3 regions of the Micromonospora echinofusca genome follow, and region 2 is predicted to be linked to each of the others. Evidence: riboswitches for the same ligand, from Rfam matches in the RefSeq annotation. Region 2 holds a riboswitch; each other region holds the start of a gene.

Region 1 (9,411 bases), 2.8 Mb from region 2:
GCAGCACCGCGCGCGGGTGCGGCTTGACGACCACCGGGTTGCCCGTCACCAGCGAGGCGAACAGCCCCGGGTACGAGTTCCAGGTCGGGAAGGTGTTGCAGCCGATCACCAGCGCCACGCCACGGGGCACCACGTGGAAGGTCTTGCTCATCCGCAGCGGGTCGCCCTTGCCGGCCGCCTTCTCCCAGCCCGCCGTCCCCGGGTGCCGGGTCATCTCCGCGTACGCGTAGGCGACCGCCTCCAGCGCGCGGTCCAGCGCGTGCGCGCCGCCGGCCTGGAACGCCATCACGAAGGCCTGGCCGCTGGTGAACTGCACCGCGTTGGCCAGCTCGAAGATGTGCTTGTGCAGCCGGTCGAGGATCTCCAGGCAGACCCCCGCCCGGGCCTGCGGGCCAGCGTCGCGCCAGGCGGGCAGGGCGGCGGAGGCGGCGGCGACCAGCTCGTCGGCGCCGGCGTGCGGGTAGCGGACGCCCAGTTCGACACCGAACGGGCTGGCCTCGGTGGCGACCCGGTCGGCCGCGCCCGGCTGGTCGAGGGGGAAGTCACCGCCGAGGTACGCCTCGAAGGCGGCCTTGCCGTCGGCGGCGGCGGTCTCGCCGTAGACCCGGGGGCTGGGCGACTCGGGGTAGGCGGACCAGTACCCGCGCTCCGTGATCGCGGTCAGCGCCCGGTTGAGGGTGTCGGCGTGCCTGTCGTACAGGGGGTGCGGGGTCTCCGTCATGCCCGCCATAATGCAACAGGAAGCCCTCAGATCAGTAGGGGCGTGTCACAACTCAGATGGTGAGCTGCCAGTCGGTCCAACCGTCGACGGGACGGAACCCGAGTTGCTCGTTGATCCGCACCATGTGGGTGTTCTCGGCCGCGTTGAAGGTGTCGATCGCGCGTACCGCCGGCTCGTGGGCCAGCAGGTGGCGCAGGTTCTCGACCTTGGTGAGCAGGCCGAGGCGGTGACCGCGGTGCTCCGGGTCGACGATGGTGATCTGCTGGAACGCGTGCCAGTCGGCCGACGCGCCGACGTCGAGCAGGGTCCAGGCGACCACCCGGCCGGACGCTTCGTGGCGCGCCGCCGTGTGGTAGCGCCGCCGCCCCCGCACCCGCAGTGCCCGCTCGATGCCACGGACCCGCTCGACGTCGATCCGCTCCGGCTCCCACTCCACGTCGCCCAAGGGCGCGTCGGCCATCAGCCGGCCGTCCAGGTAGGCGATGTCGGCGACGTACTCCTCGGGGGTGTCTCCCTGCCAACGCAGGACGTCGTAGCCGGCGGCCCGGCCCCGGGCCTCGGCCAGCGCGGCGGCCAGGCCGTCGTGGTCGAGCCGGGTGGTGTCGAGCCGGCGGCGGACCTCCGCCAGCGCCGGCCGGGCGCCGGTCGACGCGGCGAACGCGGCGGCGGCCCCGGAGCGGGCCGGGCCGCCGGGCAGAGCGGAGACCGCCATCGCCAGCACCCGCTTGCGGCCCCGCTCCCGCAGCAGGCGTACGCCGTGCTCGTGCAGCGCACGCCCGACGCCGCGGCGCCGCCACTGCGGGTGCACCACCACCTCGGCCGTGGCGTTCTCGGTGTTGTCGAGCTGCGGCAGGTCCAGCGCGAGGTAGCCGGCCGGCACGCCGTCGAGCCGGGCCAGCGCCCAGAGCGGCTCGTTGCCCGGCATCGGGTGCCGGATCGCCGCCTCGAAGCGCCGCCGGCAGAAGGGCGGGAAGTCCGGCAGGTCGGCGTCGTTGGCCGCCGCGCCGATCCGGTACGCCTCGTCGACGGCGGCCTGGTCGGCGGCGTCGAGCGGCGCGATCGCGATGCTCATCGGCTGAGGGTGCGCCACCCGACGACGATCGGGCCAGCGAATTAACGCTGGCCCGATCGGAAGTTGGTCGGGAGGGACGCTCGCACAACGCCTCCGGCGTTGGGTCGCAAGAACTCAAAGTCTCCGGCGAAACGCCCTCCCGCACGGAGCATCTTGCGCCGTCCGGTTCCTGCCGTCAAGTCCTTGTCGGCGCGTTTTCCGCACTCACAGCGAAAACCCAGTTACCCCCCGAATCCCCCCTGCCCGCCCCCGGCGGTCGGGTCAGCCGAGGAGGCCGGCGTCGCGGGCGGCGCGCAGCGAGGGCTTGATGCGGTGGGTGGGGCCGACCTGGCCGGCCACCGCGTCGAGGGTCTTGAGGCCCTCGCCGGTGTTGAAGACGACGGTCTCGGCGGTCGGGTCCAGGCGGCCCGACTCGACCAGCTTGCGCAGCACGGCCACGGTCACGCCGCCGGCCGTCTCGGCGAAGACGCCGGTGGTGCGGGCCAGCAGGCGGATGCCGGCGCGGATCTCGTCGTCGTCGACGTACTCCATCCAGCCCCCCGTGCGGCGCACCGCCTCCAGGGCGTAGATGCCGGCGGCCGGGTCGCCGATGTTCAGGGACTTGGCGATGCCGGTCGGCCGGACGGGGGTGATGGTGTCGGTGTCGGCGTGCAGGGCGGTGGCGATCGGGTTGCAGCCGGCCGACTGCGCGCCGAACACCTTCCAGCCGCCGGCCGGCGCCTCGACCAGGCCGATCTCGACCAGCTCGGCGAAAGCCTTGTCGATCTTGGTGAGCAGTTCGCCGGAGGCCATCGGGATCACCACCTGCGCGGGGATCCGCCAGCCGAGCTGCTCGGCCACCTCGTAGCCGAGCGTCTTCGAGCCCTCGGCGTAGTAGGGGCGCACGTTGACGTTGACGAACGCGGTGTCCTCGAACTCGTCCGTCTCGACCAGCTCGCCGCAGAGCCGGTTCACGTCGTCGTACGAGCCGTCGATGGCGACCAGCTCGCCGCCGTAGACGGCGGTGGTGATGACCTTGCCCTGCTCCAGGTCGCCGGGGATGAAGACCACCGACGGCGCGCCGGCCCGGGCCGCGTGCGCGGCGACGGAGTTGGCCAGGTTTCCGGTGGAGGCGCAGGCGTAGCGGCTGAAGCCGAGCGCGCGGGCGGCGGTCAACGCCACCGAGACGACCCGGTCCTTGAACGAGTGGGTCGGGTTCGCGCTGTCGTCCTTGACCCAGAGCGGGCCGGTGACGCCCAGTTCGGCGGCCAGGTGCGGGGCGGCCACCAGCGGGGTGAAGCCGGGGTCGAGGGTGACCCGGGTGGCCGGGTCCTGCCCGGCGGGCAGCAGCGCCGCGTACCGCCACATGTTGCGCGGGCCCGCCTCGATCTGCTCCCGGGTGACCGTCGCCAGCGCGGCGGCGTCGTAGTCGACCTCCAGCGGGCCGAAACACTCGTAGCAGGCGTGCTGGGCGGCGAGCGGATAGCGGGCCGAACAGGCGCGGCAGACCAGGGCGCGGGCGGGGCTGGCGGCGGTGTCGATGCCGGAGGGGGCGAACGTCGACGTCATGTCGAGGGTCCTCTCATCTTTCCCCGCATCGCACCCTGCGGCGGGGACGGAATTGGCACCTGCCCCGCCGGTCGCTCTGCGGTGAGCGCGCGGGGTGGTTGCCGGGGCGTCGTCGGGCCGTATCCCTCAGCCCCTCTGGATGAGGTATGCAGTTGTGCCGTCGAGTCTAAGCACCGACAACGCCCAGATCGACGTCGGATCCCACGCTGTGAGCGATCCCGCAGCCGCCGTCGATCCGCCGGGCGGGGCCGGCGGAACCCTCCTCGACGGTACGGATTCAGACGGTCACCGAGCGGGAGCCGGCGGGGCGCCGGGCGCGCAGCAGGGTGTCGAGCGCCCACGCGCCGGGGCCGAACACGGCGATCAGCAGGAACGACCAGCAGAACAGGACGGCCAGCTCACCGCCGTTGCGTAGCGGGAGCAGCGCGTCGGGCTGGTGCACCACGAAGTACGCGTACGCCATCGAGCCGGACGCCAGCAGGGCCGCCGGCCGGGTCAACAGCCCGACGAGGACCAGGCCGCCGCAGACCGCCTGGATCAGCGCGGCCCACCAGCCCGGCCACTCGCCGAGCGGGACCGCCTCGCCGGTGCCCCGGCTGCCGCCGAGGATCCCGAGCAGTGAGGCCAGGCCGTGGCAGAGGAAGAGCAGTCCGACGACGGCGCGGAACAGGGACAGGGCCGGGCCACCGATCCGGTCAGCGAGCATCAGGGCACCTCCGATCAGGACGACAGGACGGCACCAGAATGCCGACAGGCATTCGACCGTGTCGATGGATTCCCTATTCGTGGGAACGCTCCCATGAATCGGGGCGTCCCTGCCGCCGGGCGCGCTGGCGCGGGCCCGTTACGGTGCCGGTCACATCGACGGAAAGGAACGCGCTGATGCGTCGCAAGCTCGTCCCGGTGATGGCGCTGACCATGGCCTGCCTGCTGGTGGTGACGACCGCCTGCTCCACGGGCAACCGGAAGAAGCGGAACCGGTCCGCCGACCGGCCCGCGGGCACCGCCGTCGAGCGGGACGACGTCGACACCGCCCGGGCGACCCCGACCCCCCGCCCCACCGGCGACCGGCTCAGCTGCCTGGAACTGCGCAACACCCTGGTCGGCAGCAGGAAGGTCCGCTACCGCGGGTACGCCGCCCCGATCCGCCTCGCCGGCGGCCGCTGGTCCGACCCCGACGGCACGACGGTGGAGTTGCAGCGGCCGTGCGCCGTGGGCGACCTCGACGGCGACGGCGCGGGCGACGCGGTGGGGGTGGTCATGCTCGACGGCGGCGGCACCGGCCGCTTCTTCACCCTCGCCGCCTGGCGCAACGTCAGGGGGGAGCCGGACTACCAGGCCCAGGTCGACCTCGGCGACCGTACGCCGGTGGAGAGCGTCAGCGTGCGCGACGGCAGGGCGACGGTGGTCTACCTGACCCGACCGGCGGACGGCCCGATGGCGGAACTGAGCATCCGGCGCACCGCCGTCTACCAGCTCCGGGGCACCACGCTGGCCGAGCTGCGCCACACCGACGCCCGGGTGACCGACGCGTCCGGCGACGGCGACACCGCCGACTCCGGCACCGCGCCGGACTCCCCCGACTCCCCCACCCGCAAGCGCAGGCCCCGGTCCCGCTGACGCCCCCGCGACCGGGCCGCCTCAGCCCGGGACCGTCGATCGTTGCCGGCTCCGGCCGGAACGAGCAGGCGCGGCTCAGCCCGGGACCGGCCGGTGGACCGGTGGCCTCGGGAGCCGTACGGATGCGCTGGCCGGGCAATTCCGCTGGCGCACCTCGCCGAGGCAGCCCCACTCCGGGCCCGGGGGGCGTTCGAAGTACTGGACGGGCCGCGACGGGATGGCCTCGGTGGTGAACGTGCCGGCGCCGCTCGGGATGCGTTGCTCGTGGGAACCGGTCGTGTCGGTGTAGGAGGCGACGATGTGCCACTCGCACGTGTGGGTGGACACCTCGGGCTGGATGCGGAAGGCTTTGGACTGACCGTTGCCCAGCTCGACGACGTTACGGCGGAAGTACAGCTGGCCCTCCTCCGGCTCGCCCTCGGCCAGGACGTACGGGCCGTGCGGCTTGTCCGTCGGCCCACCGGTCAGGTCCCACAGCAGCCCCTGCCGGGACTCCGCACCCGCCGGGGGAAGGGTGACGACGGTCTGCGCCGTGGGGGCGCGGCAGGAGTCCTTGACGGCGGCCATGTCGTTGATCGTGAGCCCGGCAGCGCGGTCGCTGTTCAGGTTCAGGTCGAACGTCTGGGCATGGCCGCGATTCTCGTTGCCGTCCTCGAACGGGGCCACGTAGGACGCGTGCTCGACCATCCGGCCGCCGAGCGGCTTCAGGAACTCCCACACCTCCGACCGGGCGCCGGTCAGGGCGGTGAGGGCCGCCTGCTCGTCCTCGGTCAGCGGCCGGTCGAGCAGCACGGTGAAGGCCTCGGGCAGGTCCCGGTCGTAGTCGAGGGGAGTGACGGTGGACACGAACGCGGGCTGCTCACGGTCGACCGCCTTCTCGGCCTGCCTGTCCGAGCGGGCCCGATCGGTGGCCGTCGACCGGTCCGGACGGGTGTCCGGGAGCCCGGCGGAGCACCGGCCGGTGCGACGATCGGGCGATGGCGACCCCCGCGTACCGACCCGCACCGTGTCCGCGCGGCGGAGTTCCCACGCCGGCACGGCTGGTCGGCGTCACGAAGGCCAACCCAGTCCTGCTCGGCGCCTGCTCCGCGGCGCCTGGAGGAAGGCGGCCGACCCGACGCCTTAGCTGGTGACGTCCTTGCGGGTGAAGCGCCAGAACGCCAGCCCCCAGAACAGCGTCGCGTAGCTGATCGCGGAGATCGCGCCGCGTACCACGTCGTCGGTCTGCACCGGCGTCGAGAGCAGGCCCAGCCAGGCGGTGCTGTAGTGCGTCGGCAGGAACGCGCGCAGCGCGCCCAGCGCGGTGATCTGGTCGAGGATGCTGGAGAGGATCCAGAGCAGCACCGCGCCGCCGACCGCGCCGAGCGCGGCGTCCGTGACCACCGACAGCAGGAACGCCAGTCCGGCCACCACCAGGAGTACGACCGCCAGGTAGCCGAGCACCCCCAGCAGCCGCAGCAGCCCCTCGCCCGGTTCGAGCTGGGCCGCCACGGTGCTGCGCAGCGGCTCCCAGCCGTAGCGCAGCGTGCCGATCAGCAGGGCGGTGCCGGCGAGCAGCAGCAGCGCCAGGGCCGAGTAGACGAGCGCGACCACCAGCTTCACCGTCAGCAGGCGGGCCCGGGGCACCGGCACCGCCAGCAGGTACCGCAGGCTGCCCCAGCTCGCCTCGCTGGCCACCGTGTCGCCGCAGAACAGCGCCACCACCACGACCATCAGGAACGACGCCGAGACGAAGATGGTGAAGAGGGTGAAGTTCAGCCCGCCCGACGTGGCGAACTCCACCAGGCTGCCGAACTCCCCGCGCCCGTTGTCGTCGTCGTCGCCCGTGTCGAACTGGAACGCGATCAGGATGATCAACGGCAGCAGCACCATGAAACCCAGCGCGAGCTGCGTACGCCGCCGGGAGGCCTGCCGCCGGAACTCGGCGCCGAACGGCAGGGTCGCCGCCGGCCGGTAGCCGGCCGCCGCGCCCGCCGTGGGTGACGTGCCCGCCATCATCGGTCCCCGCTTCCCCGAGAGTTCTCGCCCACCAGGGCGAGGAACGCGTCCTCCAGGCGGCGCCGCGGCACCACCCGGTCCACCCCGATGCCGGCCCGGACCAGCTCGGCGACCACCTCGCTGCGGGCGGTGCCGTTGGTGTCCACCACGAGCTGGCCCTCGCCGTCGGGGAGCACCCGCACCCCGTGCAGGCCGGCGAGCACCGCCCGGGCGGCCTCCGGGTCGGTCACGTCGAACAGCACGCTGGGCGACTCGCCGACGATCTCCTCGACGGGGCCCGAGGCGACGATGCGGCCCTTGTTCACCACCACCGCGTGCGTACAGGTCTGCTCCACCTCGGCCAGCAGGTGGCTGGAGACCAGCACCGCCCGGCCGTCCGTGGCGTAGCGCTGGAGCACCCGGCGCATCTCCGCGATCTGCGGCGGATCGAGCCCGTCGGTCGGCTCGTCGAGCACCAGCAGCTCGGGCAGGCCCAGCATCGCCTGCGCGATGGCGAGTCGCTGTTTCATGCCGTGGCTGTAGTTCTTGATCCGCCGGTGCACGGAGTCGCCCAGGCCGGCGATCTCCAGTGCCTCCTCGAAGTGCGCGTCCTCGGCCGGCCGCCCCGTGGCCCGCCAGTACGCCTTCAGGTTCTCCAGACCGGACAGGTGCGGCAGGAAGCCCGGCCCCTCGACCAGCGCCCCGATCCGGGACAGCACCGGCGACCCGGGCACCAGCCGGTGCCCGAAGACGTAGATCTCGCCGGCCGTCGGCTGGGTCAGCCCCATCAGCACCCGCAGCGTGGTGGTCTTGCCCGCGCCGTTCGGGCCGAGCAGGCCGACGACCTGACCGGGGTGCACCTCGAAGTCCACGTTGGAGACGGCGACGAAGCCGTCCGCGTACTCCTTGCGGAGCTGCCGCACGGCCAGCGGGACGCCCGCGTACGCCGGGTGCACGGAGCTGTCCTGGCGGCGGTGCCGGCGGCGGACCACGGCGACGACCACGACGAGCCCGACGACGATCGCGGCGACCAGCCCGGCCAGCACCCAGCGCCACACGGTCGCGGAGGTGGGGATCGGGTCGCCGGCGACGGTCGGCAGGCTGACCGCGCCGGTGGCCGCGACGGTGTGCACGGCCGGCTCGACCGGGGTGGCGTACGCCTGGTCGGAGGTCGCCACCACCACGCGCAGCCGGTGCCCGGCCTCGATCCGGCGCACGATCGCCGGCAGGGTGACGGTGACCGGGCGTGCCGCGTCGATCGTCGGCGGCAGGCCGGTGAGCCGGACCGGGGCGACCAGGCCGTTGGGCAGGGTGGCCGCGCCGTTGGGGTCGACGTCGTAGAGCTTGACGAAGAGCACGGCCTCCCCCGTCGGCGACGCCGCGCGGACGTCGACGGTCGGGGCGCCCACCACGTCGACCGCCTCGGCCAGCGGCTCCGACTCGAACCGGGCGTGCTGGCCGGGAATGTCGCCGGCCACGCCGCCGAGCAGCGCCGACAGCTCACCGGCGAAGGGCACCGAGGAGATGGCGGCGGGGTTGCCGGCCGGCGGGTTGGCGACGGGCTGGGCGGGGCCGGCCACCGGCACGCTCCGGCGGGCCGTGCCGGCGACGCCGGGGTAGTCGGCGTAGCGGTAGCCGGTGGCCACCAGCCCCCGGTCGAGGGCGTCGAAGCCGGCGATACGCGACCAGGTGAAGTCGTCGCCCGGGGCCTCGCCCTCGCCCTTGACGTAGTGGTCGAGCCACTGCACGGTCAGGAACTTCACCCGGTCCGAGTCGGTCTTCGGACCCTCGCCGCCGTCGTGGCCGCCGGTGAACCAGGCCACCCGCACGGGCGTGCCGGCGGCGGCGATGCCGCGCGCGTTGGCGTCCGCCTCGCCGAGCGGGAAGAGGGTGTCCGCCTCGCCCTGCACCAGCAGGGTCGGCGCCTTGATCCGGTCGAGCACCCCGGCCGGGCTGGAGCGGCGCAGCAGGTCCACGGCGGCCTGGTCGGCCCGCCCCGTGGTGGCGATGCGCAGGTACGCGGCGCAGATGTCGGCGGCGAACCGGCCGCACGCCGGGTCGCCGGCGCCGGCCGGCGCGCGCCCCGGGCCGGTGCCCGGACCGGCGCCCGGCCCCGGGCTGGGCGGGCCGGCGGAGACGGGCGCCCCCTCGGGCTGCGCGGCGCTGGTCCCGGAGAGCCCGGCCGGCCCGGAGCCGACGTTGCCGCCGCCGCCGAAGAACAGCCCGGCCCAGCCGGACTTGAACACGCCCTCGGTGGGCTCCTTGCCGCTGCTCTCCGGCAGGAAGGAGCGGGACAGGTCGTTCCAGGTGATCATCGGCACGATCGCGTCGACGCGCTGGTCCTGCGCGGCGAGCAGCAGCGCCAGGGCGCCGCCGTACGAGCCGCCGACGACGCCCACCCGTGGGTCCCCGTCGGCGTCGGTGCGGACGTCGGGGCGGGCGGCGAGCCAGTCCAGCAGCCGTTGCGCGTCGC
Region 2 (9,411 bases):
ACGACCGTCCACCGTGTACCGGAGGCTGACCCGCAGCTCCCCCGCGGCCGTACGGTCGTCGGAGACGACAGCGGACACCGTGCTGGACGTGGGTCCGTACGGGCAGCCCCGGGGGTCGAGTTCGTCCGGGCTGGCCGTCACCCGCCCGACGGAGGGCGCGACGGTGTCCACCGGCGCGGCGCTGGCGCTGGTCGACGCGGTCGGTGCGGCGGGGCTGGGGGCGGACGTCGCCGGGGCGCCCGTGCCGTCCGGCGCCGCCGTCGTCGCGGTCGGGGCCGGGGCAGTGGCGGGCAGGTCCGGCGTCGGCGTCGCCCCGGTCGTCGGGGTGGCCGGGACGGACGGCGCGCCCGTGGGGGCCGCCGGCACGTCGGGTGGCGGGGTCGCGGCGGCGGGCAACGGCTCCTCGCGGCCGGCGTAGCTGAGCCCGGCGCCACCCAGCAGGAGCGCCGCCGCCAGCCCGCCGCCGGCCAGCGCCGCGCGGGCCCGGCCGGATCGTAGCCACGTCCACCGGCCCGACTCCCCGCCGAACGTGGTGCTGGCCAGGCTGGTGGCCCCGCCCGTGCCGTCCGGGAACGGCAGGAGGGCGGCGAGCAGGGCCGCCCTCCGGGCCAGTTCGCGCAGGCCGCGCTCCTCCCACCGCCGCCCGTACGCCTCGGCCGCCACCTGCTCCAACACGGCCAGGAAGACCTGGGCGGGTTGCGGTCGCTCGGCCGGTTGCTTCGCCATGCCGTGCCGCAGCAGGTCGTGCACCGGAACGGGAGCCGGGTCGGTGGGGATCGGCGCGCGGGCGTGCTGTTGGCGCAGGGTCGGCAGGTCCCGCCCGTCGAAGGGCGGCCGGCCGGTGAGGCACTCGTAGAAGGTGGCGGTGGCCGCGTAGATGTCGCAGGCCGGGCTGGCCGGCGCGCCCGTCCACTGCTCGGGCGCCATGTAACGGGGAGTGCCGGTGACGCTGACCCCCGAACTCCCGCCCACCGGCATGGCGATGCCGAAGTCGGCCAGCTTGCTGGTGCCCTCGGCGGTGACCAGCACGTTCTCCGGCTTGTAGTCGCGGTGCACGACGCCCCTGGCGTGCGCCGCGCCGAGCCCGGCCAGCGAGCCCTTGAGGACGCAGAGCGCCGACTCCGGCGTCGTCGGTCCGTGCGCGCGCAGCATCTGCCGCAGCGACACCCCGTTGACCAGCTCCATGACGATCGCCGCCCCGCTGGGCGACTCGACGTACTCGTAGAGGCGGGAGACGTGCGGGTCGTCGATCTCGGCCAACAGCCGGGCCTCGGCGCGGAACGCGGTGCGGAACGTCGGATCGTCGCCGATCCCGCCGGTGAGGTACTTGATCGCGACGGGTGTGCCGGTCGCGTCGTGCACGGCGAGGTCCACCCGGCCGGACGCGCCGGCGCCGAGCTGCCGCACCGGACGGTAGCCGGAGACCTGCCAGCCGCTCACGCGTACACCTCCCCCGCGCCGGGGGCGGTGGGGCCGCCCCCGGTCGCCATTGTGATCGCGGGAGCCGGCGCGGCCATCGGCGCAACGGCTGCTTCCGGCCCCCGGACGTCCGGGGCGTGCCGGTGGACGGCGGCATGGTCGGTTACGGACACACGCCACTGGTAGCACCCGGGGGCAAGCATCCCGCGCCCGCGCCCCGTCGACTGCACTAAGGTGCAGGTCGTGGGCAGCGAGGCGACTCCCGAGGCAGCGACCCGTCGTCCGATGACGACCCGCCGGTGGCTCACTGTCCTGTTGCTGACGATGACCGCCATCGTCCTGCTCGGCGGCGGGGCCGGCGCCGCCGCGCTGCGGCACACCGCCGGGGTCTCCAACCATCTCGCCGACCGGATCGCCCCGGCCCGCACCGCCGTCGGCCAGCTCGACAGCGGCCTGCTCGCCCAGGCGGCGGCCGTACGCGGCCACGTCGTCACCGCCGATCCGCGTTTCCTCGACTCGTACCGGCAGGGCGTCGAGGGCGAACGCACCACCATGTCGCGGCTGCGCGTCCTGCTCGCCGACGAGCCGGAGGCGCTGGGCGACCTGGAGCGGGCGCGTCGGCTGGCCGACCGCTGGCGCGCGGAGTTCGCCGAACGCCTGATCGCCTCCCGGCAGGCCGGCGCCACGCCGCAGGAGCTGGCGCCGCTGGTGACCGGGGACGCGCAGACCTTCGCGGCGGTGCGCGCCGAGCTGACCGGGCTGGTCGGCCGCCTGGACGGGATCCGCGACGCCGGTCGGGACGACCTCGACGCCGCCCGGGCGCTGCGGGACCTGACCTTCGTGGCGATCCTCGCGGCCCTGCTGGTGTGCGGGATCGTCGGCTCCGTGCTGGTGCGTACGCGGGTGCTGCGGCCCCTGGACCGGCTGGGCGCCTCGGTGCGTCAGGTGGCTGGCGGCGACTTCCGGCACCGGCTGCGGCCCGACGGTCCGGCCGACATCGCCCGGCTGACCAGCGACGTGGAGACGATGCGCCGCGCGGTCGTGGAGGCTTGGGAACGCAGCCAGCACGACCGCGACGCCCTGGAACAGCAGGCGGACGAGCTGCGCCGCTCCAACGAGGACCTGGAGCAGTTCGCGTACGTCGCCTCGCACGACCTTCAGGAGCCGCTGCGCAAGGTGGCGTCGTTCTGCCAGATGCTGGAGCGCCGCTACGCCGACCAGCTCGACGACCGGGCCCGGCAGTACATCGGCTTCGCCGTCGACGGGGCGAGCCGCATGCAGGAGCTGATCAACGATCTGCTCACCTTCTCCCGGATCGGCCGGGTCTACGGCGACGAGCGGGAGGTCGACCTGGCCGAGGTGTTCGCGCAGGCCGAGGCGAACCTGTCCCGGGCCGTGGAGGAGTCGGGCGCGACGATCGACCGCGACCCGCTGCCCACCGTACGGGGCGAGCCGACCCTGCTGACCATGCTGTGGCAGAACCTGCTGGGCAACGCGGTCAAGTTCCGCAGCCCGGACCGGGCGCCGCGCATCCGGGTGACCGTGACGGACACCGCCCAGGGCTGGTCCTTCGCCGTCGAGGACAACGGCATCGGCATCGACCCCCGGTACGCGGAGAAGATCTTCGTCATCTTCCAGCGGCTGCACCCCCGGGGCGCGTACCCGGGCACCGGCATCGGGCTGGCGGTGTGCAAGAAGGTCGTCGAGTACCACGGCGGGACGTTGAGCCTGGACGAGGCGTACCGCGACGGGACCCGCTTCGTGTTCACGCTGCCGCGGGTGCCGGCGGCGGTCGTACCCGGACAGCCGGGCCAGCCAGCCGAGGAGTCGGCGGCCGGGGTCTGAGCCCGACCCCGGCGCCCCGGGGACCGGCCCCTCGATCAGCTCGCCGACCGACCGCCGCCGGCGGCGCGGGTGGCGGCCAGCGCGATCCCGCACGCCGCGACGGCGCTCAGCGGGGCGATCAGGAAGCCGACGGTCACCTCCCCCGCCGCGTCCAGCACGGCACCGGCCACCGCCGCGCCGCCCGCGCTGCCCACCGAGAACGCCGTCGCCGCCCACGCGAACGCCTCGGCCACCGTGCCGGTGGGAGCCACGTCGTCGATCGCGACGAAGGCGATGGTCAGCAGCGCCGGCAGCGCGAGCCCGCTGACCGCCATCAGCCCCAGCATCGCGGCCGGGGTCGGGGTGAGCAGCAACGGCAGGTAGCCGACGGCGAAGACGCCGACCGCGCGGGGCAGCGTGGCGTGCCGGCGCAGCCCGCCGAAGCGTACGTAGAGCAGGCCGCCGACCAGCGCCCCGGTGGCCTGCGCGGCGAGCAGCCAGCCCGCCCAGGACCGGGCTCCGGCCGCCTCGGCGTATCCGGTCGCGGCGACCGTCACGCTGCCCACCGCCGCGCCGACCAGCAGCAACGCGCCGAGCACCAGCCGGAGCCGGCCGGCACGCAGCGGCCCGGCCCAGTGGCGTGCGGCCGACTCGCCCCGCCAGCGACGCACCGCGTCGGTCGTGGCGAACCACGCGGTGCCGACGGCCTGCAGGAGCGCGGCGGCGGCCAGGCCGCCGGCCGGGCCGGCCAGGCCCACGGCGGCGAGCGTGACCACCGGGCCGAGGATGAAGATCAGCTCCTGGACGGCGATGTCCAGGGTGTACGCGGTCTGCACGCGGTGCGCGGGGAGCAGGTCGCGCCAGAGCACCCGCAGGCACGACTCGAACGGCGGCGCGCCCGCCCCGGCCAGGGCGGCGGCGCACACCGTCACCGGCAGGTTCACGTGCGCGGCGGTGAGGGCGAAGCCGATCGTCGACGCCGTCACGGACAGCCACAGCACCGGCGGCTGTCGCCAGCGCTGCGCCATCCGGGCGAGCATCGGCTGGCCCACGGCGGTGCCGGCGGTGAACGCGCCGACGAGCAGGCCCGCGACGGTCAGCGTCATCGTCTCGCGGGCGAACACCAGCAGGGCCAGCGGGGCCGCGCCGAGCGGGATCCGGCCGAGCAGGCTGGCCGCCAGGACCCGGGCGGCCCGTGGCGCCCGGAGCACCGCGACGGCGGAGGTGTCGGTGGGGTCGGCGGCGGCGGGTGGTACGACGCCGGTGTGGTCGGGTGTGGGCATGGCGGAGCGCTCCCGAAGGTGTGGCGGAGGTGAACGGCGGGCGGCGTGGCACCGGGCCGGTCAGGGAGCGAAGTCGGAGCGTTGGTGGTCGTTGCCGTACAGCGGCAGGTCGGGGGTGATCCAGCGGCCGTAGGCGACGGCGACGGCCTCGATCGGGATCACGTGGACAGTCTAGGTCCGAGCCAGCGGCACCGGATTGGACCTCGCCGCGTCGGCACCCGTGCTCCCTACGATGACGACCCACGAACCACCACGCCGCCGGGAGGACGTCATGCGGGAGCGCTTCGCCGAGCTGTCCACCCCGCTGATCGCCGACGCCTGCGTACGCCTCGGCGTGCCCCCGCGCGCGGCGCCGGCCGGGATCCGGGCGGTCGTGCCCGGTCACCGCCTCGTGGGCCGGGTGCTGCCGGTGCGCCATCACGGCAGCGTGGACGTGTTCCTGGAGGCGTACGGCACCGCCGCCCCCGGTGACGTCCTCGTCATCGACAACGGCGGCCGGAGCGACGAGGCGTGCGTCGGTGACCTGGCGGTCCTGGAGGGCGTCGCGGCCGGGATCGCCGGCCTCGTCGTCTGGGGCCTGCACCGGGACACGCCGGAGCTGGTGGAGATCGGCCTGCCGGTCTTCAGCTACGGCAGCCTGCCGGCAGGGCCGGCCCGGCTCGACCCGCGGGAGGCGGAGACGCTCACCAGCGCCCGGGTGGGGCCGCACCTGGTGACCGCCGACGACCTCGTCGTCGCCGACGACGACGGGCTGCTGTTCCTGCCCGCCGCGCGGGCCGCGGAGCTGTTCGCGGCGGCGGAGCGCATCGGCACCGTCGAACGGCTCCAGGCCCGGCGCATCCGTGCCGGGGAGACGCTGCGGGAGCAGACCGCCTTCGCCGACTACCTGGCCCGTCGCGCCGCCGAGCCCGGGCTCACCTTCCGGCAGCACCTGCGCCGCGTCGGCGGGGCGATCGAGGAGTGACCGGGACCACCCCGGGGGCGGCGGGAGCGCGTGAGGGTGGTCATAACGGCTGGACGGCCCGGCGTGGCGGGCTGCTAGCCTCGTCGGCAGGTCATGAGCGCCAGCGTCAAGCCCCGGCTCGCTGGCCGGCAACCCTCGTCCGCGCAGGGGTGCCCCGGGTGAAGACCAGGCATCGGAGCGGCTCCGGTGCAAGCGCGGCCTGGTTCCCAGGTCGACACCGACCGAGGAGAGCCATGTCCCTGCGCACCTTCCCCCCACCGGCGGTTCCCGCCGTGGCACCGGCGTCGCCGGCGCTGACGCGGCGCCGCCACATCGACATGATGCGGGTCTGCGCCACCTCCTGTCGCCCCGGCGACGCGCGCTAGGCGCGCCCCCTCTTCCCGGAACCATCCCAGCGGTACGCCCATCGGGCGCACCGTCGGCGACGCACGCCCGTGCCCGTCGCCGGAGACACCTCATCGGAGACACCTGTGCGCATCCTCTCGTCCCTCACCCGGGCCGCCGCCCTCGGCGTGGCCGCCGTCCTCGCCGCCACCACCCTGACCGGCTGCGGCGACGACGCGGCCGGCGCGGCCGACAACCCGTACGGCCTGCTCCAGCCGGGCGTGCTGCGCGCCGGCACGCTCACCGACGCCCCGCCGAACGTCTACCTCAAGGACGGCAGGTTCACCGGCTTCGACAACGACCTGCTCGTCGCGGTCGCGCAGAAGGTCGGCCTGAAGGTGGAGTTCGTCGGCACCGACTTCTCCGCCCTGCTCTCGCAGGTCAACAACCGCAAGTTCGACGTCGGCAGCTCCTCGATCACGATCACCGAGGCGCGCAAGAAGACCGTCGACTTCGGCAACGGCTACGACTTCGGCCACTTCGGACTCGACGTGCCGGCTGGCTCGTCGATCACCGGCTTCGACCAGCTCGCCGGCAAGCGGGTGGTGGTCGTGCAGGGCACCGTCCAGGACGACTACGCCACCGGCGAGGGGCTCGATCCGGTCCGGGTGCCCGACTACAACGGCGCGATCAACCAGCTCAAGGCCGGTACGGCCGACGCCTGGATCGCCCCCGCCGAGATCGGCGACTCCTCGGCCGCCGGCAGCGGCGGCAAGATCACGGTGGCGGCCACGCTGCTCAGCCCGGCCCCGACGGCGTACGCGGTCGCCAAGGGCAACGACAAGCTGCGCGAGGCGCTGGACAAGGGCCTCGACGAGGTGATCGCCGACGGCACGTGGAGCCGTCTGCAGGCCCAGTACTACCCGGGCCGGCCGATCCCGGCCGACTTCACGCCGGGCAGCGGCACGGTCCCGGTGCCGTCGGCGTCGGTCTCGGCGTCGGCCACCTCCTGAGACGTAGCGACGACGAGCGAGCGGGGCGGTGGGAGCGACGATGGATCCGTTGAGCACCCTGTGGGAGACCTTCTTCGACGCGGACTCCATGCGCGAGGCGCTGCCCGAGATGCTGACGGTGGGGCTGCCCAACACGCTGATCCTGGCGATCTCCGCCGCCCTGCTCGGCTCGGTGCTCGGCATGGCGCTGGCCGTCGCCGGCATCTCGCGTACGCGATGGTTGCGGTGGCCGGCGCGGGTCTACACCGACGTGTTCCGCGGCCTGCCGGCCGCGGCGACGATCCTGCTCATCGGGGTCGGCCTGGCGCCGCTGGGGATGCAGGTGTGGGGACCCAACCCGTATCCCCTCGGCATCCTGGCCCTGTCGCTGATCGCGGCGGCCTACATCGGCGAGATCTTCCGCTCCGGCATCCAGTCGGTGGAGGCCGCGCAGTTGGAGGGCGCCCGGGCGCTGGGCCTGTCCTGGGGCGAGGCGATGCGCCTGGTGATCGTCCCGCAGGGGATCCGGCGGGTGCTGCCGGCCTGGGTGAACCAGCTCATCGCGCTGATCAAGGACTCCAGCCTGGTCTACTTCCTCGGCCTGCTGGCCAGCCAGCGCGAGCTGTTCCGCATCGGGCAGGACTACGCGGCCAACACCGGCAACCAGTCGGCGCTGCTGCTGGCCGGGCTGTTCTACCTGACGTTGACGGTCCCGCTGACGCACGCCGTCAACTGGATCGACCGGCGGCTGCGGCACGGCCGGCAGGCCACCTCCGGCGACGCCGACGACGACGACCTCGACCTGGCGCTGCCGGGCGCGGCGGGAGGGAACCAGCGATGAGCATCGACACGACGACCTCGGTGAGCCTGAGCGTCCGCGACGTGCACCTCGCCTTCGGGGCGAACCGGGTGCTGCGCGGCGTCGACCTGGACGTGGCGCGCGGAGCGACGGCCTGCGTGATCGGCCCGTCCGGGTCGGGCAAGTCCACCCTGCTGCGTACGATCAACCGGCTCATCGAGCCCGACCGCGGCGACGTGCTGCTCGACGGGCGCAGCGTGCGCGGCGACGACCCGGACGCCCTGCGGCAGCGGGTGGGCATGGTCTTCCAGCAGTTCAACCTCTTCCCGCACATGAGCGTGCTGCGCAACGTCACCCTCGCGCTGCGCCGCATCCGCAAGCTCGACGCGGACGAGGCGGCGGCTCTCGCCCGCGACCACCTGGAGCTGGTGGGGCTGGCGGCCAAGGCCGACGCCCGCCCGGCGCACCTCTCCGGCGGGCAGCAGCAGCGGGTCGCGATCGCCCGCGCGCTGGCGTTGCGCCCGCAGGTGATGCTCTTCGACGAGGCGACCTCCGCCCTGGACCCGGAGCTGGTCAAGGGTGTGCTGGGGCTGATGGCCGAGTTGTCCGCCGGTGGCATGACGATGGTGGTGGTGACCCACGAGATGGGCTTCGCCCGCGAGGTCGCCGACACGGTGGCGTTCATGGATCGCGGCGTGGTGCTGGAGGCCGGTGAGCCGGCCGCGATCTTCGAGCGGGCGGCGCACCCCCGGCTGCGCCGCTTCCTCTCCCAGGTGCTCTAGCGCCGAGCCGGTCAGGGGCGGTCGACGAGAGCGCGATACGTCTCGTCCGTCCGCGTCGGTAGGCTCCGCAGTTCCGCGGTGAGCTTTTCGAGGTACTCGGGCGGCCCGGCTTCGGCGAACCACAGCCAGAGTTCGGCGGCGTGGATCGGCAACCAGGCTTGGACCGTGGCCGGGTCAGCTCCATATCCTTCGACGAGGACGTCGAACGACCGCGGGTCCTTCCGCGCGGCGCCCCAGGCCGCACGTGACAGTTCTCTGAGCGGGTCGCCGAGGTGGGCCGCTTCCCAGTCGACGACCGCCGTGATGTCGCCGTTCGCGGCGAGGAGGTTTCCGTCGGTCCAGTCGCCGTGACAGAACACCGTGGCACCGGCCGGTGGAATGGCGAGCGGAAGCGGGGGGCCTCCGGCGTCGCGGTAGCGGCGAATGATCAGCGCATCGTCCGGCGCGGCCGGCAGCCCGTCAGGTGGCGGCAGCTCATGGAGCCGACGGAGCAGTGTCGCCGAGGCACGGAGCCCGTCGAGTCGCACGTCGGCGTCTTCGCTGTCCAGTCGTTCACCCGGCATGAGCGTCATGAGGATCGAGCCGGGCCTGACCTCGACGAGTTCGGGAACCGGCATGCCCGTGTGGGCGAGCGCCCGCAGGGCGAGCACCTCGGCGTCGTGGCGGGACGGTTCCGTCATCCGCTTCTCGACCAGGCGGCGCCCCTGGCGCTCCACCAGCCGGACGTGACCGACCGCTCCCTGCCGCATCCCGGCATCCTGTCAGGCGCAGAAGGCTGGCGCACCGCCGAGTCTTGGCAATATCCTCCACTGCACACGCGAAGCCTGGAGTTCCTTTTCACGGGGCCGCCCCCGCCCCCACCTCCGGCCGCAGAGGAGAGACGCCATGCACGTCGAGGATTCCGCACTGGACCGCCGGACCCTGCTGCGCGCCGGCCTCGGCGCCGCCACGGTCGCGGTCGTCGGCAGCCAGCTCGCCCTGCCGGACGCCGCCCACGCGGACCCCGGCTCCGACCTGGACTGGA
Region 3 (9,411 bases), 2.8 Mb from region 2:
GTGGCCGCCGAGCGGGTGGAGAACGACTCCACCGGCCTCTACCTCTGATCCCGTCCCCGCCCCACCCGCCCGGATGAGGGCGTCGGTGCCGTTTGCGTCGCTCCCGGCCGGGAAGCCAGCCGCACCACCGGCCCTGGGGAGGGACGATGCCGGTACTCGTGAAGAAGATTCTGCTCTGGGGGAGCGTCGCGTTCCTGATCTACTTCATGGCCTTCCGGCCGGAGGGCGCGGCGGAGATGTTCAAGGCGATCGGGGCGGGACTGATGGCGATGGCGCAGGGCCTCGGTGACTTCCTCACCAGCCTGATGACCTGACGACCGGGGCCGGCCCGAGCGGGGCGGCCCCGGTCGCGGATCCGGGGTCCCCCGGCGTCCGCGTCAGTGGTGACCGGGGTGCCACGGCGCCGGTGGCTGCTGGCCGTACCAGCCGGGCGGGCCGAAGCCGGCCGGGTGCACCGGGGGCGGCGGCGGGACGAGCACCACCGGGATCGGCACGACGGGCTCGTCCGGCGCCTCGACCGAACGCTGCGTGCCGTCCGGGAAGCGCAGGTGGTAGCGCTGCCCGTCCCAGATCCCCACCGGCACCTGCGGGTCCCGGCCCACGAAGAACGACCGGTACGCGCCGATCGCCTCCAGCAGCTCCCGTTCCTCCCGCGCGGTCCGCTCCCGGTCGGCCGGGTGCCGGTCCAGGCCGCGCAGCGCGCCGTCGCGCAGCAGCGCCAGCCGGGTCGCCGCGAACTGGTAGCCGCGCATCGCCTTCAACCCGCCGTCGCCGGCCACCCGCTTGGCCCACACCCGGGCCGCGTGCCGCCGTCCCAGGCTGCTCAGCGCCGCCACCTCCGGCGGGGTGAGCCATCCCGCCCGGACGTAGTCGGGCAGGGTCCGCTCGGTGAGCCGCCCCTCCCAGGCCCGTAGCCAGACGGCGAGCCCGACCATGCCGAAGAAGACCGGCACCATCACGCCGATGAAGCCGTACAGCATGATCAGCGTCTCGCCGGTGGCCTGGGTGAGCGTCGGCAGCAGGTTCCAGAGCCCGTGCAGCATCATCGCCAGGAGCAGGCCGGCGAGCGGCGCGAGCACCCGCACCCACCGGTCGGCGGCGCGCGCGGCGATGCCCAGCCCCACCCCGGTCATCGAGGTGAACAGCGGGTGGGCGAAGCCGAAGAGCAGGATCCGGACGATGAAGATGGCGATGACCTGCTGGGTGCCGGTCGCCGGCCCGTACCGCTCCACGCCGCTGGCGTAGCCGTAGCCGCCCAGGTAGAGGATGTTCTCCACCATCGCGAACCCGACCGCGGAGAGCCCGCAGTAGACCAGGGCGTCGGTGATCCCGGAGATCTCCCGGCGGCGGAAGATCAGCAGCAGGATCGGCCCGAGGGCCTTGGTCAGCTCCTCGATGAAGGGCGCCACCAGCACCGCGGTCAGCGCGGTCGGCAGCCCCCAGTCCTCGAACAGCCCGGCCGAGAACTCGTTGACGGTCAGCGAGGCCGCGGTGGAGACGAACGCGCCCCAGGCGAAGCAGAAGATCAGGTACTTGAGGGGTTCGGGCTCGTAACGGTCCAGCCAGAGGAAACAGCCCACCAGCACCGGAACCGGGAGGATCGCGGCGACCACGCCGATCAGCAGCGCCTCGACGCCCAGGTTCTCCCCCAGCGTGAAGACCATGAACAGCGCGCACGCCGCGATGAACAGGACGGTGCCGGCCAGCACCAGGGCCCGACGCCACCCCAGCCGACGCAGCGGCATCCGGGGCCCGGCCCCGCCGGGCGGCGGGACGGCGGGCGCGGTCGGCGACGGCAGGGACGCGCCGGGCGGGGTGTCGGCCATGCGGTCAGCGTAGCCATCCCCGGCCGGCTGGTCCGGTCGCATCGACCCGGCTATGCTGCCGGCAGGTCACGAGCGCCAGCGTCAAGCCCCGGCTTGCTGGCCGGCAACCCTCGTCGAGTTCGCGGTGGGGTGCCCCGGGTGATGACCGGGCCCGGCCCGATCCGCGCGCCGGGCAAGCGCGGACCCCGCCCGTGTGCGCCCACCCGGGGTCCTGGACCCCGGAGGTCGGCCGTGACCGTCACCCTCGTACCCCCGCCCGCGCCGCAGCCGCCCGCCGTCGCCGGCCCGCTCGACGTGCTCGGCGTACCCGGGCAGGTGAACCTCGACTACGCGGCCACCGCGCCCTGCGCGCGGGCCGCGGCCGACGCGGTGGCCGAGCTGCTGCCCTGGTACGCCAGCGTGCACCGCGGCGCCGGGGCGCTGTCGCGGCGCTGCACCCTCGCCTACGAGCGCGCCCGGCAGACGGTCGGCGACTTTCTCGGCGCCCGCGCCGGCGACCACGTGGTCTTCACCCGCAACACCACGGACGCGCTGAACCTGCTGGCCCGGGCGCTGCCCGCCGGCACGACGGTGGTCACCTTCGGCGGGGAGCACCACGCCAACCTGCTGCCCTGGCCGCGCGGTTCGGTGCGGCTGCCGGTGCCCGGGGAGCCCGCCGGGGCGGTACGCGCGCTCGACGCCGCGCTCGGCGAGCTGCGCAGGCCGGACGCCGCCGGCCACCGGCCCACCCGCCCCGGTGCCGGACACGGGCCGCCCGTGCTGGTGGCGGTGACCGCCGCCAGCAACATGACCGGCGAGCGCTGGCCGGTGGCCGAGCTGGCCCGGGTGGCCCGGCGGCACGGGGCCCGGATCGCGGTGGACGCCGCGCAGCTCGCCCCGCACGTGCCGGTCGACGTCGCCGACCTCGACGTCGACTACCTCGCGCTCTCCGGCCACAAGCTGTACGCGCCCTTCGGCGCGGGGGTGCTCGTCGGGCGGGCGGACTGGCTGGACGCCGCCCCGCCGTACCTGGCCGGCGGGGGCGCCACCAGCCACGTCGGGGCCACCACCCACGACGTACGGTGGGCGACCGGCCCGGCCCGGCACGAGGCGGGCACCCCGAACCTGCTCGGCGCGGTCGCCCTGGCGGCGGTCTGCGCCACCCTGGCCGACGCCGACCGGGTCGCCCTGCACGACGCCGAGCAGGCCCTGCTGACCCGGCTGCGCGAGGGCGTCGCGGCCCTGCCGCACGTGGTGGAGCTGCGCACGTTCGGGCCGGCGGCGCCCCGGGTGGGCATCGTGTCGTTCGTGGTGGCCGGGACTCGGCACAGGTGGCGGCGGAGCTGGCCGCGACGTACGACATCGGGGTGCGCGACGGCCTCTTCTGCGCCCACCCGCTGGCCCGGCGGCTGCTCGACGAGGCGGCCGCCCGCAGCGGCCGGCGGGACCTGCCGCCGACCGCCCTGCGGGCCAGCATCGGCCTGGGCAGCACGACCGGGCACGTGGACCGGCTGCTCGCCGCCCTCGCCGCGCTGGCCTGACGGGCCCGGGCGGCGGCCGGGCCGGCCCGGAAGCCCACTCCGCCCGCAGCGGCAGGCCGGGCGGCCGGGCCGGCGGGCGCGCGGGGCCGGCGGGCGAGGCCGACGGGCGGCGCGGAGCCGTCAGGCCTGCTTCGCCACGGGTGCCAACGTGCGGCCGCGGGTGCGCTGGATCAGCACGACGCACGCCAGCACCGCCAGCGCCGCCGCGATCGAGGCGGGGGTGACGGCCTCGCCCAGCAGCAGCGCCGACCAGAGCAGGGTGAGCACCGGCTGCGCGAGCTGGATCTGGCCGACCTGCGCGACGCCGCCCCGGGCCAGGCCCGCGTACCAGGCGAAGAAGCCCAGGAACATGGAGACCGCGGTGAGGTATCCGAACGCGGACCAGGTGACGGCGTCGGCGTGCGGTGGGGCGGCCACGGCGGCGACGACCGTGACCGGCACGGTGACCGGCAGGGAGAGCAGCAACGCCCAGCAGATCGTCCGGGCGCCACCCAGCTCCCGGGCCAGCGCGCCGCCCTCGGCGTATCCCAGGCCGCAGAGCACGACCGCCGCGAGCAGGAACAGGTCGGGCGGGGCGAGCGCACCGCGCACCGCACCGCTGGCGCCGAGGAAGGCGAGCACCGCCAGCAGCCCGCCGGCGCTCGCGACCCAGAACAGCGCCGGCGGTCGCTCGCCGGCCCGCAGCACGGCGAACACGGCCGTCATGGCGGGCAGCACGGTGATGACGACCGCGCCGTGCGCGGAGGTCTGGGTGATGAGCGCCAGCGAGGTGAACAGCGGGAAGCCGACGACGACGCCGAGGGCGACGACGGTCAGCCGCCGCCACTGGGCGCGGGTGGGGCGCGGGGCGGCGGTGAGTCGCAGGTACGCCACCGCCAGCAGCCCCGCGCCGACGGCCCGGCCGAAGGCGACGAACCACGGGTCGAGCTGCTGCACGGCGACGCGGGTGGCGGGCAGCGACATGCTGAAGGCGAGCACGCCCAGCGCGCCGAGGGCGAGACCGACCGTCCGGTCCGCCGTTACCGCGTTCCGGACAGTAGCGCTACTCTTGTCGTTCATGAATGACGGTAACGCAGTCGAACGCGTCAGCCAAGATCTGCGCGGGCTCGTCGCCGTCGCCGAGCCCGGCACGCGGCTGCCCTCGGTACGCGAGCTGACCGCCCGCCACCACGCCTCGCCGGTCACCGTCGCCGAGGCCATCCGACAGCTCGTGGCCGAGGGTTTGATCGAGACCCGGTCGGGCAGGGGGACCTTCGTGGCCGCCCCGCCGCGCGAGTGGCGGGTGCCCGACCTGTCGTGGCAGACCGTGGCGCTCGGCCCCCGCCGGCCGGGCGAGGACGAGATGCAGGCGCTACTGGCGTTACCGCCCGCAGGAGCGATCCCGCTGTCGGGCGGCTACCTCGACGCGGAACTCCAACCCGCCGCCGCGCTCGGTGCCGCGCTCACCCGCGCCGCCCGGCAGCCCGCGTCCTGGCAGCGGGGGCCGGCCGAGGGACGCGCGGACCTGCGCGCCTGGTTCGCCCGCGAGGCCGGGGCCGGGCTGCGCGCCGAGGACATGGTGATCTGCCCGGGCGGGCAGGCCGCGCTGTCGTCCGCGCTGCGGGCGCTCGCCGCGCCCGGCGACACCCTGCTCGTCGAGTCGCCGACCTACCTGGGCGCGCTCGCCGCCGCCCGGGCCGCCGGACTACGGGTGGTGCCCGTGCCCGCCGACGCCGACGGCGTACGGCCCGACCAGCTCGCCGCCGCGTTCGCCCGTACGGGCGCCCGGCTGTTCTACTGCCAGCCGCTGCACGCCAACCCGCACGGCGCGACCCTGGCGGGGCACCGCCGGGCCCGGGTCGCCGAGGCCGTACGCGACGCCGGGGCGTTCCTGATCGAGGACGACTACGCCCGCGACCTCACCATCGACGGCCAGGCCCCGCCGCCGCTGGCCGCCGACGACCCCGACGGGCACGTCGTCTACCTGCGCTCACTGACCAAGTCGACCGCTCCCGGGCTGCGGGTGGCGGCGATCGGCGCCCGCGGCCCGGCCGGCGCCCGGCTGCGGGCGGCCCGGCTGCTGGACGACTTCTTCGTCGCCGGCCCGCTGCAACAGGCCACGCTCGAGTTCGTCACCGCACCGGCCTGGACGCGGCACCGTCGCGCCCTGCGCACCGCCCTGCGGGCCCGCCGCGAGGCGCTGCTGGCCGCGCTCCACCGGCACCTGCCGGAGCTCGTCGGACAGCCGGTCCCGCGCGGCGGCATGCACCTCTGGGTCCGCCTGCCCGAGGGCACCGACGACGTGGCGCTGGCCGCCGCCGCGGCCGCCGAGGGCGTCATCGTCTTCCCCGGCCGCCCCTGGTACGCCGCCGAGCCCCCGGCGGCGCACCTGCGCCTCACCTACGCCGCCGCCGGACCCGAGCTGATGGACGAGGCCGTCCGCCGCCTCGCCCGCGCCCTGCGGGCCTGAGCGGGCCGGGCGGGTCAGCCGAGGGGCGGGGCGGCGGGCGGCCTCGGCGCGTCGTCCCGCCCCCCCTGCCCGCGCGACCGGTCCTGATCGCCGAAGGACTGCCGGACGCCGCGGTTGGCCTCCTCCTGCGTGATGCCGGAGGCCACCATCAGGTCGCTGGCGGTGGTGCGCACCTGCGCGACCACCACACTGCCGGAGAAGCCGACCCCCTCGGCGTACGCCCGGCCCGCCTCGCTGACCGCGCGCAGCGCCCGCTCCCGCGCCTGCTCCGGCTCGTCGCCGACGGCGAACTCGTGCTTGAGCAGGCGTACCGCCTCGGCGAGGTGGGCCACCGCGTCCGGCATCGTCTCCGGAATCTCCTCCTCGTCCTCGATCAGGGTGACCGCGCGCCGGGTCAGCGTGCCGGCGTTACGCATCGCCCGGTCGATCGGGCCGGCGGCCTCGGCGTAGTGGGCGAGCTCGTCCCGCCGGTGCCACCGGGCCGGCGAGAGCATGGCGGTCTCCTTCGCCCCGTCGATGGCCTCGGTGAAGGCGGCCAGCTCCTCCTGGTTGTCGCGGAGCCGGTCCAGGGCCCGCTGGGCCTTGTCCCGGTCCCGGTCCCGCAGGGCCTCCGCGGTGGCGTCGATCTGGTCGGCGAGCAGGTCCAGGGCGGGCCGGGCGGCCCGGTTGATGACCCGCAGCGGATTGAGCGGCAGCAGGATCGCGGTGACCAGCAGCGCGATACCACCGCCGACGAACGCGTCGATGAACCGGGGGATCTCCAGGTTCTCGGTCGACGGGCTGAGCGTGACGATCAGCACCGCCGTGGCCGCCGCCTGGATGACGATCGCCACGCTGGCGCCGGCGAAGACGGTCAGCACGATGGCCAGGGTCACCACGAGACCGAGCTGCCACGGACCGGTGCCGAGAAGGTAGATGAGGACGTCGCCGACGAAGACCCCGATCGCCACCCCGACGATCAGCTCCACCGTACGACGGAACCGCTGGCCGACCGAGGCGGCGAGGGTGCCGACCGCGGAGATCGGCGCGAAGACCGGCTGCGGGTTGCCGAGCAGCTCGTGCGCCGCCAGCCAGGACAGCCCGGCGGCGAGACCGGCCTGCACGGCGAGGCCCATCGCCATCCGCAGCCGGTGCAGCCGGTCGTGCAGGGTCGTCCTGCTGCGGTGCCGCAGGGTCTCCACGGCCTGGGCGACCCGGGCCGTGTCCAGTTCCTTGCCCCGGTCACGCAGGATGGCGCGTCGCACCAGTGAGGGTCGACGGTCCCGGGCCACGGCCATGGCGGGGACTACCCGTGCCGCGCCGGGTGAATCCTCAGCGCCCACGGCGGTACGGCAGACTCGGGTGGGTGGTTGACCTTCTCGACCGGTGGCGGGTTGCGGCCCGGGGAGCCGGGGCCGCCGACACCGCCGAGCTGACCCGGACCGGCGCGGACCTGCTGGCCCGTTGGGGGGAGCCGCACCGGCACCACCACGACACCCGCCACCTGACGGCCGTCCTCGACGTCGTCGACGCGTACGCGCCGGCCGCCGGGCGGCCGGACCTGGTGCGCCTCGCGGCCTGGTGCCACGACGCCGTCTACGACCCGCGCGCCGGAGGCGACGCCAACGAGCGCGACAGCGCGGCGCTCGCCGGCACGCTGCTCGCGCGGGCGGGCCTGCCGGCGGACGCCGTGGCGGAGGTGCGCCGGCTGGTGCTGCTCACCGCCGGGCACGCCGTGGACCCGGGCGACGCCGACGGATCGCTGCTCTGCGACGCCGACCTCGCGATCCTGGCCGCGCCCCCCGAGACGTACGACCGCTACGCCGCGGCGATCCGCCGGGAGTACGCGCACGTGCCCGAGCCGGCCTTCCGGGCGGGCCGGGCCCGGGTGCTCGCCGGGCTGCTCGCCCTGCCGGCGCTGTTCCGGCTGCCGCCGCTGGCGCGGCGCTGGGAGTCGCCGGCCCGCGCCAACCTGACCCGCGAGCTGGCCGCCCTGTCCCTGCCCTGATCTCCTCCCCCGCCGGGGGTGGCCGGACGGTCGCCGACGAGGGCGGGGGCGGCGGGTCACCGCGGGCAGGGAACGGCAGCGGCGGGTCACCGCGCGTGCAGGCGAGAGCGGCGGGTCAGCACGGGTGGAGGACGGGAAGCGCGGCGTCGCCGGGCGAGCGGGTGGCGGGCGGTTCGGGGCGGGGACGGGTGGCGGGCGGTTCGGGGCGCGGGCGGGCCAGGTGCTTCGGGCGGCGCAGGCCGGCCTGGCGCAGCAGGCGCACCAGCTCCCGGCTCGGCACCACCCGTGCGCCCAGCCAGACCGCCATGGCGAACCGTTCGGCGGGGATGTCGTAGTGGTCCCGGTCGAACCCCCGCCGGGACACGCCCAGCGTCTCGGCGAAGACGTGCAGCTCGGCGGGCGAGACGTCGCTGATCAGGTGGGACCAGAGCCGCCCCCGCCACGGCCAGGCGGGCCGGTCCAGGTAGAGCATGTCGGCCAAGCTACCCGCGCCGGGGAGCGGTTGGTGATCGCCCGGGACCGGTCGTAGCCTCGGCGGCATGGCCGGATCCCCTCTCCTCGACGACCTGCGGGCGGCGCTCGGCGACGACGCCGTGCTGACCGACCCGGACCTGCTGCGCACGCACGAGCGGGACGAGGCCGACCTCTGCGCCGCCGGCACGCCCCTGGTCGTGGTCCGTCCGCGCAGCACCGCGCAGGTGGCCGCCGCGGTACGGGCCGCCGCGCGGCACGGCGTACCGGTGGTGCCGCAGGGGGCGCGCACCGGGCTGGCCGGGGCGGCCAACGCCGTCGACGGCGCGATGGTGCTGAGCACCGTCGCCATGGACGCCGTCCTGGAGATCGACCCGGTGAGCCGGATCGCCGTGGTGCAGCCCGGCGTGGTCAACGCGACGCTCGCCGCCGCCGTGGCGAAGCAGGGGCTGTGGTACCCGCCCGACCCCGGTTCCTGGGAGTCGTCGACGATCGGTGGGAACGTCGCCACCAACGCCGGCGGCATGTGCTGCGTCAAGTACGGGGTCACCACCGAGTACGTGCTGGGCCTGGAGGTGGTGCTCGCCTCCGGCGAGGTGCTGCGCACCGGCCGGCGTACCGCCAAGGGCGTGGCCGGCTACGACCTCACCCGGCTCTTCGTCGGCTCCGAGGGCACCCTCGGCGTGATCACCGAGGTGACCGTGGCGCTGCGGCCCGCCCCGGCGGAGTCGCTGACGATGGTGGCGGTCTTCCCGTCCACGGCCGCCGCCGGCGCGGCCGTCGCCGAGATCGCCGCCCGGGGACTCTCGCCCAGCCTGCTGGAGCTGCTCGACCGGACGCACCTGCGGGCGATCGAGGCGTACCGGCCGATGGGGCTGCGCACGGACGCGCAGGCGCTGCTGCTGGCCGCCGCCGACACCGGCTCCCGCGCAGCCGACGACCTGGCCGGGCTGGCCGCGGTCTGCGAGGCGGCCGGCGCCGACGAGGTCTACGCGGCCACCGACGCCGTGGAGGCGGCGGCCCTGTTGCAGGCCCGCCGGCTCGCCCACCCGGCGATGGAGAGGTTCGCGGCCCAGACGTACCCGGGCGGCAACGGCGGCCTGGTCATCGACGACGTGGCGGTGCCCCGGGGCGCCCTGGCCGCGCTGCTCGACGGGG

The links. Region 2 has a riboswitch for S-adenosylmethionine ahead of GA0070610_RS12515 (ABC transporter substrate-binding protein). Riboswitches for the same ligand answer to the same signal wherever they lie in the genome.
Region 1: it holds a riboswitch for S-adenosylmethionine, as region 2 does, so the genes downstream of both, thrC (threonine synthase) here and GA0070610_RS12515 (ABC transporter substrate-binding protein) in region 2, are expected to answer to the same signal.
Region 3: it holds a riboswitch for S-adenosylmethionine, as region 2 does, so the genes downstream of both, GA0070610_RS00335 (aminotransferase class V-fold PLP-dependent enzyme) here and GA0070610_RS12515 (ABC transporter substrate-binding protein) in region 2, are expected to answer to the same signal.

What each region holds. Positions count from the first base shown of each region.
Region 1 is NZ_LT607733.1:39,526-48,936, reverse strand. Features, by position in the region: gene paaN (phenylacetic acid degradation protein PaaN) at 1-721, opposite strand, end outside; gene GA0070610_RS00240 (GNAT family N-acetyltransferase) at 774-1,793, opposite strand; gene thrC (threonine synthase) at 2,055-3,341, opposite strand; SAM riboswitch class I at 3,352-3,487, opposite strand; gene GA0070610_RS00230 (DoxX family protein) at 3,619-4,047, opposite strand; gene GA0070610_RS00225 (hypothetical protein) at 4,224-4,961, shown strand; gene GA0070610_RS00220 (hypothetical protein) at 5,037-5,807, opposite strand; gene GA0070610_RS00215 (ABC transporter permease) at 6,084-6,959, opposite strand; gene GA0070610_RS00210 (alpha/beta fold hydrolase) at 6,956-9,411, opposite strand, start outside.
Region 2 is NZ_LT607733.1:2,861,232-2,870,642, reverse strand. Features, by position in the region: gene GA0070610_RS12540 (serine/threonine-protein kinase) at 1-1,440, opposite strand, end outside; gene GA0070610_RS12530 (sensor histidine kinase) at 1,663-3,264, shown strand; gene GA0070610_RS12525 (MFS transporter) at 3,300-4,526, opposite strand; gene GA0070610_RS12520 (RraA family protein) at 4,759-5,490, shown strand; SAM riboswitch class IV at 5,580-5,691, shown strand; gene GA0070610_RS12515 (ABC transporter substrate-binding protein) at 5,961-6,827, shown strand; gene GA0070610_RS12510 (amino acid ABC transporter permease) at 6,868-7,647, shown strand; gene GA0070610_RS12505 (amino acid ABC transporter ATP-binding protein) at 7,650-8,387, shown strand; gene GA0070610_RS12500 (phosphotransferase family protein) at 8,399-9,136, opposite strand; gene GA0070610_RS12495 (peptidoglycan recognition protein family protein) at 9,273-9,411, shown strand, end outside.
Region 3 is NZ_LT607733.1:62,225-71,635, reverse strand. Features, by position in the region: gene GA0070610_RS00345 (GroES family chaperonin) at 1-48, shown strand, start outside; gene GA0070610_RS30795 (hypothetical protein) at 147-314, shown strand; gene GA0070610_RS00340 (PrsW family intramembrane metalloprotease) at 378-1,868, opposite strand; SAM riboswitch class IV at 1,891-2,011, shown strand; partial or broken gene GA0070610_RS00335 (aminotransferase class V-fold PLP-dependent enzyme) at 2,058-3,346, shown strand; gene GA0070610_RS00330 (DMT family transporter) at 3,467-4,405, opposite strand; gene GA0070610_RS00325 (aminotransferase-like domain-containing protein) at 4,404-5,795, shown strand; gene GA0070610_RS00320 (FUSC family protein) at 5,810-7,066, opposite strand; gene GA0070610_RS00315 (HD domain-containing protein) at 7,141-7,782, shown strand; gene GA0070610_RS00310 (DUF4031 domain-containing protein) at 7,898-8,254, opposite strand; gene GA0070610_RS00305 (FAD-binding oxidoreductase) at 8,322-9,411, shown strand, end outside.